Regions from separate parts of the Arthrobacter ginkgonis genome, predicted to be linked through region 2. Evidence: riboswitches for the same ligand, from Rfam matches in the RefSeq annotation. Region 2 holds a riboswitch; the other holds the start of a gene.

Region 1 (4,485 bases), on a different contig from region 2:
TCCGCGTCGTACACGCCGTGCGTGGACGGGTAGGTGATCATGATGGCGGCCAGCTTCTCGCGGTTGGCCTCGATCTTGGCGTCCAGGTCGGTGGCGTCGATGGTGCCGTTCTCGGCGGTCTTGACCACCACCACCTTCATGCCGGCGAGCACCGCCGAGGCGGCGTTGGTGCCGTGCGCGGAGGCCGGGATCAGGCAGACGTCGCGGTCCTCGCCGCCGTTGGCCAGGTGGTACTGGCGGATGGCCAGCAGGCCGGCGTATTCGCCCTGGGAGCCCGCGTTCGGCTGCAGGGAGACGCCCGCGTAGCCGGTGATCGTGGACAGGCGGTCCTCGAGGTCGGTGATCAGTTCGCGCCAGCCGACGGTCTGGTGGGCCGGGGCGAACGGGTGGATGCCGGCGAACTCGGGCCAGGAGATGGACTCCATCTCGGCGGTCGAGTTCAGCTTCATGGTGCACGAGCCCAGCGGGATCATGGTCCGATCCAGGGCCAGGTCGCGGTCGGAGAGGCGGCGCAGGTAGCGCAGCATCTGGGTCTCGGACTTGATCGTGTTGAAGATCGGGTGGGTCAGGTAGTCCGAGGTGCGCACGACGGCGGCGTCCAGTTCGTACCCTTCCGCACCGGCGGCGACGGCTGCGGCGGCGTCGGCGACACCGAAGGCCTCGGCGACGGCGACCACGTGCGCGGTGGTGGTGATCTCGTCGACGGAGACGCCCACGGTGTCCGCACCGACCTTGCGCAGGTTGATGCCGGCCTGCTCGGCGGCGGCGACGACAGCGACCGCGCGGCCCGGGACGTGGGCGGTGACGGTGTCGAAGAACTGGTCGGCGGCCAGTTCGATGCCGGCGCCGGCGAGCACCGTGGCGAGGGTGCGGGCGTGGCGGTGGATGCGCTGGGCGATCGCCTTCAGGCCGGCCGGGCCGTGGTAGACGGCGTACATCGAGGCGGTGATCGCCAGCAGCGCCTGCGCGGTGCAGATGTTGGAGGTGGCCTTCTCGCGGCGGATGTGCTGCTCGCGGGTCTGGAGGGCCAGGCGGTAGGCGAGGGTGCCGGCGTCGTCCTTCGACACGCCCACCAGGCGGCCCGGAAGCTGGCGCTCCAGGCCCTTGTGGACGGCCATGAAGGCGGCGTGCGGGCCGCCGAAGAACAGCGGGACGCCCAGGCGCTGGGTGTTGCCGACCGCAATGTCGGCGCCCTGCTCGCCGGGGGCGGTGATCAGGGTCAGGGAGAGGATGTCGGCGGCGACGGTGACCATCGCGCCGCGCTCCTTGGCGGCGGCGATGATGGCGGAGTGGTCGACGACGCGGCCGTTGTCGCCCGGCTGCTGCAGCACGATGCCGGAGATGTCACCCTCGGGCAGGCCCTGGGTGAGGTCGGCGACCTCGACCTCGAAGCCGAGCGCCTCGGCGCGGCCCTGGACCACGGCGATGGTCTGCGGGAAGACGTTGGAGTCCAGCACGGTCTTGGCGTGGCCCTTGGCCTTGTTGCCGCGGCGCATCAGCAGGACGGCCTCGGCGACGGCGGAGGCTTCGTCCAGCAGGGAGGCGTTGGCGATGGGCAGGCCGGTGAGGTCCGCGACGAGGGTCTGGAAGTTCAGCAGCGCCTCGAGGCGGCCCTGGGAGATCTCCGGCTGGTACGGGGTGTAGGCGGTGTACCAGGCCGGATCCTCGAGGATGTTCCGCAGGATCACCGGCGGGGTGAAGGTGTCGTAGAACCCCTGGCCGATCATCTGGGTCTTCAGGATGTTCTTGGAGGCAAGCGCGCGCAGGTCGGAAAGGACTTCGGCCTCGGAGCGGGCAGCCGGCAGCTCCAGCGGCGTCTCCTGGCGGATGTCCGCCGGGACGGCGGTGTCGACGAGCTCGTCGAGGCTGGCGTAGCCGAGCTGGCGCAGCATGGCCTCGGAGGCTTCGCCGTGCGGACCGATGTGGCGATCGGCGAAGACGACCTCGCTGGTGGTGAGGGCGGGGGTGCGGACAGGTGTCGCGGTCATGGGGGAAACTCCAAGGTATGTCGGCGCGCGCACGCCGAATGAACTTCGGTTCCTCCCCAACTCTGTATTGGACCTGAGAGTTTCCGCAGCGGCGGGCGGCTGCCCGGGCGCTGCTTGCACCTTCGGTGAGCCGCACCGCGGTTGCGCTTCCCGGGGATCCGGGACCGCAGGCACGGCCGACTTCTTTCCAGAGTTGCCTCTTCGCGGCGGTACGGGGGCCTGAGAGATTCCCGGGGAGGAAATTGCTCCTACGGCGCCCGCCAGTGGCTCTGACGGGGCTCTCCCGCCGCATGTCAATGGCTGTGCGTGCCCGCAAGGGCACACACTGGATATGGTAGTTCGCTTCCGGCGCCGCGAACAACTGAGGTCGGCGTCATGCACCGGCAGGCGGAACGTCTGGGAAGCCGGCGCACCACTTTTCTACTACGCGAGGGGCAGCTTCCTAGGCCAGAGACAGCACGTAGGACAGGACGAATCCCGCGGCCGTGCTCAGGGCCACCGCGGGCCCTCCGTTTTCGAAGGCCTCCGGCATGATGGTGTCCGCCAGCGCGGCAATGACCGCCCCGGCGGCAAAGGCCAGCGGCAAGGAAATGGTTTCCGGCGAAGCACCCGAGAGCGGACCCGCGCCCAGCACGACCGCGAAGACCAGCACCACGCTGCACGTTGCCCACATTCCCAGCACGTAGCCGGTGGACTTCCCCTGGCTGCGCATGGATGCGGCGCTGACCAGTGCTTCCGGCAGGTTGGAGACAAAGATGGCCGCCAGCAGCGCCAAGCCTCCGGTGCCTTCGGCCAGCGAGACCCCGAGGGCCATGTTTTCCGGGAAGCCGTCGAGGGTCGCCGCGGCCAGGAGGGCCAATCCCGCAGCCCCGCGCGTGGAGGCCGGGCTGGGAGCCATTCCCGTGGCCGCCGCATCGGTATCCAGCTTGGCGCTTCCGCGGTATTCGTCGGCAGGAATCGCGCCGCGGCCCGGTTGCGCCCACCGGTCAAGGAGGGCGCTCAGGACGGTGAAGACGAGCGCTCCCGCGAACAGGCCCAGCGAGGCACGCCAAATGCCCCCTTGCTCATGGGCATCCTCGAATAGTTCAAAGGACAGCGCGGTGATGAGCGCTCCGGCAGCGAAGGCAAGCACCATGGCCAGCAGCCGTTTGGGCAACTCGAAGCGCACCCCCACCATCGCGCCGAGCATCAGCGCGCTGGAAGCTATGACGCCGAAGAGCAGTGATGGACCCACGGGCCCCCTTCCTGGCAGTGTTCCTTTTCCTCGCGGGGTTGGCCGCCACCAGGCAGGAGGCGCGGCGGGCCATGGTCGGGCAGGGGCGTCCTCCGCAACCGCCGGGCGGTGCGTCGGACGCCCCTGTGCGGCCCCTATTTCTGGGTCTCCTTGGGCTTCTTGCTCGCCTTGGTCTCCTTGGGGTTGTCGGCGTCCTTGAGTTCGACTTCGGCGGTGGCCTGGATCAGCGCGAGCAGGTCCTTGTCCAGTCCGGGCGAGAATTCCTCCCGGCGTTCGGGAGAGATCGTCATGGGGAAGCCTTCCGGCATCACCTCGGTCCGCAGTTCCTGCGTCGCGTCGGAGGGGGAAGCTCCGCGGAACAGCTTGCCGGCCTCGCTGAGGTCGTCCGCGCCAAAGGTGTACTGCACGTTCTGCAGCCCCTGGTCCAGCAGCTTCTTCACCTCCGGGAACTGCTCGGCGTTGGTCTTCGGGATGGGCAGGACGGCACCCCAATTGACGCCGAGGCTCTCCAGGGCCTTCGCGTAGGCGTTCTCGTGGGCCTGGTCCCGCACGATCAGGTAGGCAATGGTGGAACGGGCCGTCTTGTTGTCCGTCATCTCGTAGATCCGGCACTTCTGCAGTCTGCCGGTGGACTCCAACATCAGGTTGTACAACAGGTCCAGGGCCAAGTTGCCGCTGTTGTACACGTAGCTGCCGCTCCAGGGATTGCCGGCGGCGTCGACCGGCAGGGCGCCCTGCGCGGCGACGAGGTAATGGTGGATGTTGCTGGTGTCCAGGGCGATCTTCAGCGGGGTGGCGCCCCCGGCTCCCGGCTCGTCGACGGGATCGGTCTTTTTTCCGTTGTAGCGCGGGGAACCGTCAAGCAGGCGGGAAATGGTGGTGCCGATCAGCTCCACATGGCTGATTTCCTCGGTGCCGATGCCCTGAAGGAGGTCCTTGTAGGGCTTCCCCGCCGCATCCCCGCGGAAGTTGATGCTCTGGAACAGGTACTGCATCATGGTGCGCATCTCGCCGAACTGCCCGCCGAGGCCTTCCTGCAGGGCGTTTGCGGCGGCCGGATCCGGCTCGTCGACGGCGATTTCGTTGATCAGCTGCTGGGTGTGCAGATACATTTCGGACTCCTGAGATTGAGGAAAGCCACTCGACCGAACTCTGACGTGCGCCACTCAACCACAGGCCCAGAAGTGGATCAAGAGCCCGTCGGACGGGCCGCACCCAGCGGACGGCCCGGTCGCAACGGCCCTTTCTGGCCGCTCCTCAGGC
Region 2 (4,485 bases):
CTCGAGTTCCTCGCCGTTCGGCCCCAAGGCCGCGAACCGCATCCCGTTGGTGTGGGTGGGCAGCACCGTCAGCGGGTGCAGGACCATGTCTTTCACCCCGTAGGCCAGCTCCGGCCCACCCGTTGGCGCGGGGTTCGCCCCGGCCATGGCCGGGACCTCCAGTTCCGCGCCCAGGCGCAGGAGCCCGGTCGCCTCGATGCGGCCCAGTGCCTCCTCCGCGTCGGCCGGCAGCACGGTTTCCGGGTCGAAGCCCTCCAGCCCCAGCAGCACCGCGGTGAAGGTGCCGTGTCCGTGGCCGGTCGCCGCCAGGGACCCGTAGAGGTCCACCCGCAGCCCTTCCACCCTGCCGAGCAGGCCGGTGTGGGCCAGGTGCGCCGTGAAGCTCCGGGCGGCCCGCATCGGTCCCACCGTGTGGGAACTGGACGGGCCGATGCCGACCTTGAAAAGGTCGAAGACACTAATGGCCATGGGTACTGCCTCGATTCGCGGTGGGCCCACGGGGTGTGGACGGGCTGCAGGGGTTGGGTGGCGGGTGGCTCCTGCTGGGGGAGCATGGCCGCCCGGGAGGGGTGGGGTTCTACTTCTGGCGCTTGTAGAAGGGCAGGGCGACGACCTCGAAGGGTTCGGCCTTACCGCGCAGGTCGACCTCGAGCCTGGTGCCGGGCTCGGCGAGGCCGGCGTCGACGTAGGCCAAGGCGACCGGGTATCCCAGGGTCGGGGACGGCTGGCCGGAGGTGACCTCGCCGACCACGGCGCCGTCGTTGAGGACGGGGTAGTGTGCCCGGGCCGCGCGCCGGCCCAGGCCTTTCAGGCCCACCAGCGTCCGGGCCGGGCCGGCGGCCTTCGCGGCCTCCAGGGCGGCACGGCCGACGAATCCGGCCTCCTTCTTGAAGGAGACCACCGGGCCCAGGCCGGCCTCGAAGGGGTTCGTGGCCAGGGACAGTTCGTTGCCGTACAGCGGCATCCCGGCCTCCAGGCGCAGCGAGTCGCGGCAGGCCAGTCCGGCCGGGCTGAGCCCGTGCGGCTGCCCGGCCTCAGCCAGCGCGGCCCAGAGGACAGGAGCCTGGGCGTTAGGCACGAACAGTTCGAACCCGTCCTCGCCGGTGTAGCCGGTGCGGGCCAGCAGCACGGGGATCCCGGCGACGGTGGCCTCCGCGGAGGCGTAGTAGCGCAGCCCGGTGACCTTTTCCGCCTCGGCGTCCGGGACCAGGGCCAGCATGATGGCCTCGGCGGCCGGGCCCTGGACCGCGACCAGCGAGGTGGTGGCGGAGGCGTCGGTGACTGTCACGTCGAACCCGGCGGCGCGCTCTGCCAGTTCGGCGGCGACGGTCGGGGCGTTGCCGGCGTTGGGGACCACCAGGAACCGGTCCTCCGCGAGCCGGTACACGATCAGGTCATCGATGATCCCGCCGGCAGGGGTGCAGATCAGGGAGTACTTGGCCTTGCCCACCTGCACCGCCGAGAGGTTCCCGACCAGCGCGTAGTCCAGGAACGCCGCCGCGTCCGGCCCGGCGGCCCAGACCTCGCCCATGTGGGAGAGGTCGAACAGGCCAGCGGCCTCGCGCACCGCGCGGTGCTCGGACAGTTCGGAGCCGTACTTCAGCGGCATGTCCCAGCCGCCGAAGTCGGTGAAGGATGCGCCGAGCTTGGCGTGCTCGGCGTGCAGCGATGTCTGTTTGAGGGAAACGGTGCTCACGGGGGTGGTGTCTGTGGCGGTCATGGGGAACTCCAAGGGCTAGTGCCGCACCCTGGACAGGCGCGGCATCCGAAGAAATTCCTCCCCGCCCTGTTTTGGAACCTGAGAGTTTCCGCGCAATGACTTTCTGCGCTTGCACCGTCGGTGGGCTTGTGGCCGCTTTCCAGGGTTGCCCACGGGTGGCGGTACGGGGGCCTGAGAGATTCCCGGGGAGGGAGTTGCTCCTACGGCGCCCACCGTAAACGGCGGGACTCTCCCGCCACCCATCGTTGGCTGGCCACCGCTCAACAAAGACCCGTGGCCATCTAAAACGCTACACGCCCTTTCCCGGCCAAGGCAAGGGATTGGCGTCACCGGAACCCTTGGCTCCTCGACCAGGGCGACTGCCACCTCAGCCGCTGAGGCATCCAGTACGGGAACCGGGGTTCCCATCAGTAGTCCAGGGGAGATCGAGCTTGACGGACAATTGTATGGAAGTTCACGGGGAATCAGACTCAAATACGAGGTATCGGCATGGAGCAAAACCTGAGGGTTGCGGACTTGTTGGCCATGGATGCGGCCGGCACTCGATTGATCGCCGGCGAGGGCGGGATCGAGCGCCGTGTGTTGTGGGCACACAGCTGCGAGATGCCCGAGCCCTACCGCTGGTTGGGTCCCAACGAGCTGTTGATGACCGTGGGCCTCTGCATTCCCGCAGACGGCAAGGAGCAGGCCGAGCTTGTCCGCCGCCTGGAGCATGCGGGGCTTGCGGGAATGACGGTGGGGGATGACCAGATGGCTCCCGAGCTGAGGCCGGAGATGCTTGCCGAAGCCGACCGGCTGGCCTTCCCCCTCATGATCACCCACGGTACGGTGCCCTTCGCCAGCATCGGGCGGATCGTCGCCGCAGCGAACTCGACCACGCAGACCCAGCAGGTCCTCACGCTCAGCCGGCTGTACCAGGCCGTGCTCGAGCCGCATGAGGACCGGGAGGGGTTCATGCGCGAGTTGGGCCGGATTTTCCACGTGGCCCTGTGCGCCATTGATGTCACGACCGGTGCCACGGTCCTGCCGGGCGGGCTGCAGGTAACGCCAGAGGAAGTGCGCGAGCTGGCCGCGGCGTTTGGGCGGGTGGCGGAGGGGCGCAGCATGCGGGTCGGGTCGCTGCGGCACGGAACCGTTTCCGTCTGGCAGGTTTCGACGCGCCGGCGGACGGCATTGCTCGTCGACGAGGGGCAGGGCTCGATGCTCGACTCGTTCACTCTGGTGCATCTGAGCAGGGTGGTGGCCATGGAGGCGGACCGTCGCGCCGCGGTGGCCCTGGCCGCGGCCGGACGCGGCCGTCAGGTGCTCACTGATGCGTACTCCGGTGATGCGAACTTCTCCCGGCTGGAGCAGGATGCCGCGGAGCTGGGGCTGCGGGTCGATGACCTGGTGGCCGCCGTGATGCTGCCGGAGAACGAACAGCGCATTGTCGAGTCCCTGTCGCTGGCCAACATTGCCCATGCCAGCGCCGTCCGCAAGGGCTACCTCGTCTCGCTCCTGTCTGCCGCCGACCTCGACGCCGCCCGGTCCGTCTTCGCCCTCCACGGCGTGCGCGCGGGAATCTCGCCGCGGTTCTCCCAACTCGGCGAAGTGCGCGAGGCGGCGTTGCGTGCCCAGTGGGCCCACGAGTCGGTCAGGTACGGCGCCGAGGAAGCCGTCACCTACGACGAAGCGGTGTTCTCCATTTCCCCGCGGTCCGAAAGCGAGGCCAGGGAGGTCATTGAGCACGTGCTTGGCCCGCTCCGGGACGGCAACGGGGCGGGGGCCCCGCTGTTGGAGACGCTGTGCGTATACCTGGACGAGGACCGCAACTGGGCCTCGACCGCTCAAGCCTTGGGCATCCATCGCCAGACCCTGGCCTACCGCCTTGCCCGGATCGAGAAGCTGACGGGACGCAGCCTCAAATCGACGCGCGATCTCGCCGAATTCTGGGTAGCCCGGATCGCGCTCAAGCAGGAGTGATTCCAGGGGCACCACCCGCCTGCCCCAAATCCTGGCCGTCTCATGGTTCTTCTGGGGACGTCGGCCCAAGTCACGGCGGCCGTCCTGTACTTCAAGACGGAATGAACCGTGCCCTTGGTACTGATGTACGTGAAACGCGCGCCTGTGAGCCACCTAACGTTGATGCGGGTCTTGGGTCACATCAACGGCCCGGTTCCAGTTCCTAGGTTGCATCTCTTGAAGGAGGGTCCCGTGGACGCATTCCGCGTGATCGACAACGCGCCGACGACGAAGTTCCACCGCAAACTGCTTATCGCGTGTTGCGGCGGTCCGTTCCTCGACGGCTACGTGCTTAGCTTGATCGGCGTTGCGATGCTTGGCTTCGCCGAAGACATTCCCGCCACTCCTGGCCAAATGGGGCTGATCGGCGCCGCCTCCCTGATCGGCATCTTCTTTGGCGCGACCCTCTTCGGGGCGCTGACCGACCGGATTGGCCGGGAGAAGATGTACGCCCTCGACCTGACGGTCCTGGTGGCCTCGTGTGCGCTCACCGCCTTCATCACCGACGCGTGGCAACTCATCGTCCTGCGCTTCATTCTGGGCCTGGCCATCGGCGCGGACTACCCCATCGCGACATCGCTGTTGACGGAGTTCACGCCGGCCAAGCGGCGCGGCTACATGATTGGTCTTTCCGGACTTGCCTGGTCCCTCGGCGCCATGACCGCCTTTGTGGTCGGCTTCGTGATGGTCTCGCTGTCCGGAGGCCACGATCTTTGGCGCTGGATGCTCTTCAGCGGCGCAATCCTGGGCATCATCATCGTTCT

The links. A riboswitch is a leader RNA that binds a small molecule or an ion and turns the genes downstream of it on or off. The one in region 2 is predicted to bind glycine.
Region 1: linked by a shared signal. The riboswitch ahead of gcvP (aminomethyl-transferring glycine dehydrogenase) and the one ahead of gcvT (glycine cleavage system aminomethyltransferase GcvT) in region 2 are both predicted to bind glycine.

What each region holds. Positions count from the first base shown of each region.
Region 1 is NZ_BAABEO010000020.1:21,818-26,302, forward strand. It holds gene gcvP (aminomethyl-transferring glycine dehydrogenase) at 1-1,988, opposite strand, end outside; glycine riboswitch at 2,186-2,284, opposite strand; gene ABD912_RS15210 (ZIP family metal transporter) at 2,431-3,222, opposite strand; gene ABD912_RS15215 (manganese catalase family protein) at 3,357-4,334, opposite strand.
Region 2 is NZ_BAABEO010000011.1:256,871-261,355, reverse strand. It holds gene ABD912_RS09680 (L-serine ammonia-lyase) at 1-468, opposite strand, end outside; gene gcvT (glycine cleavage system aminomethyltransferase GcvT) at 578-1,720, opposite strand; glycine riboswitch at 1,870-1,965, opposite strand; gene ABD912_RS09670 (PucR family transcriptional regulator) at 2,210-3,682, shown strand; gene ABD912_RS09665 (MFS transporter) at 3,914-4,485, shown strand, end outside.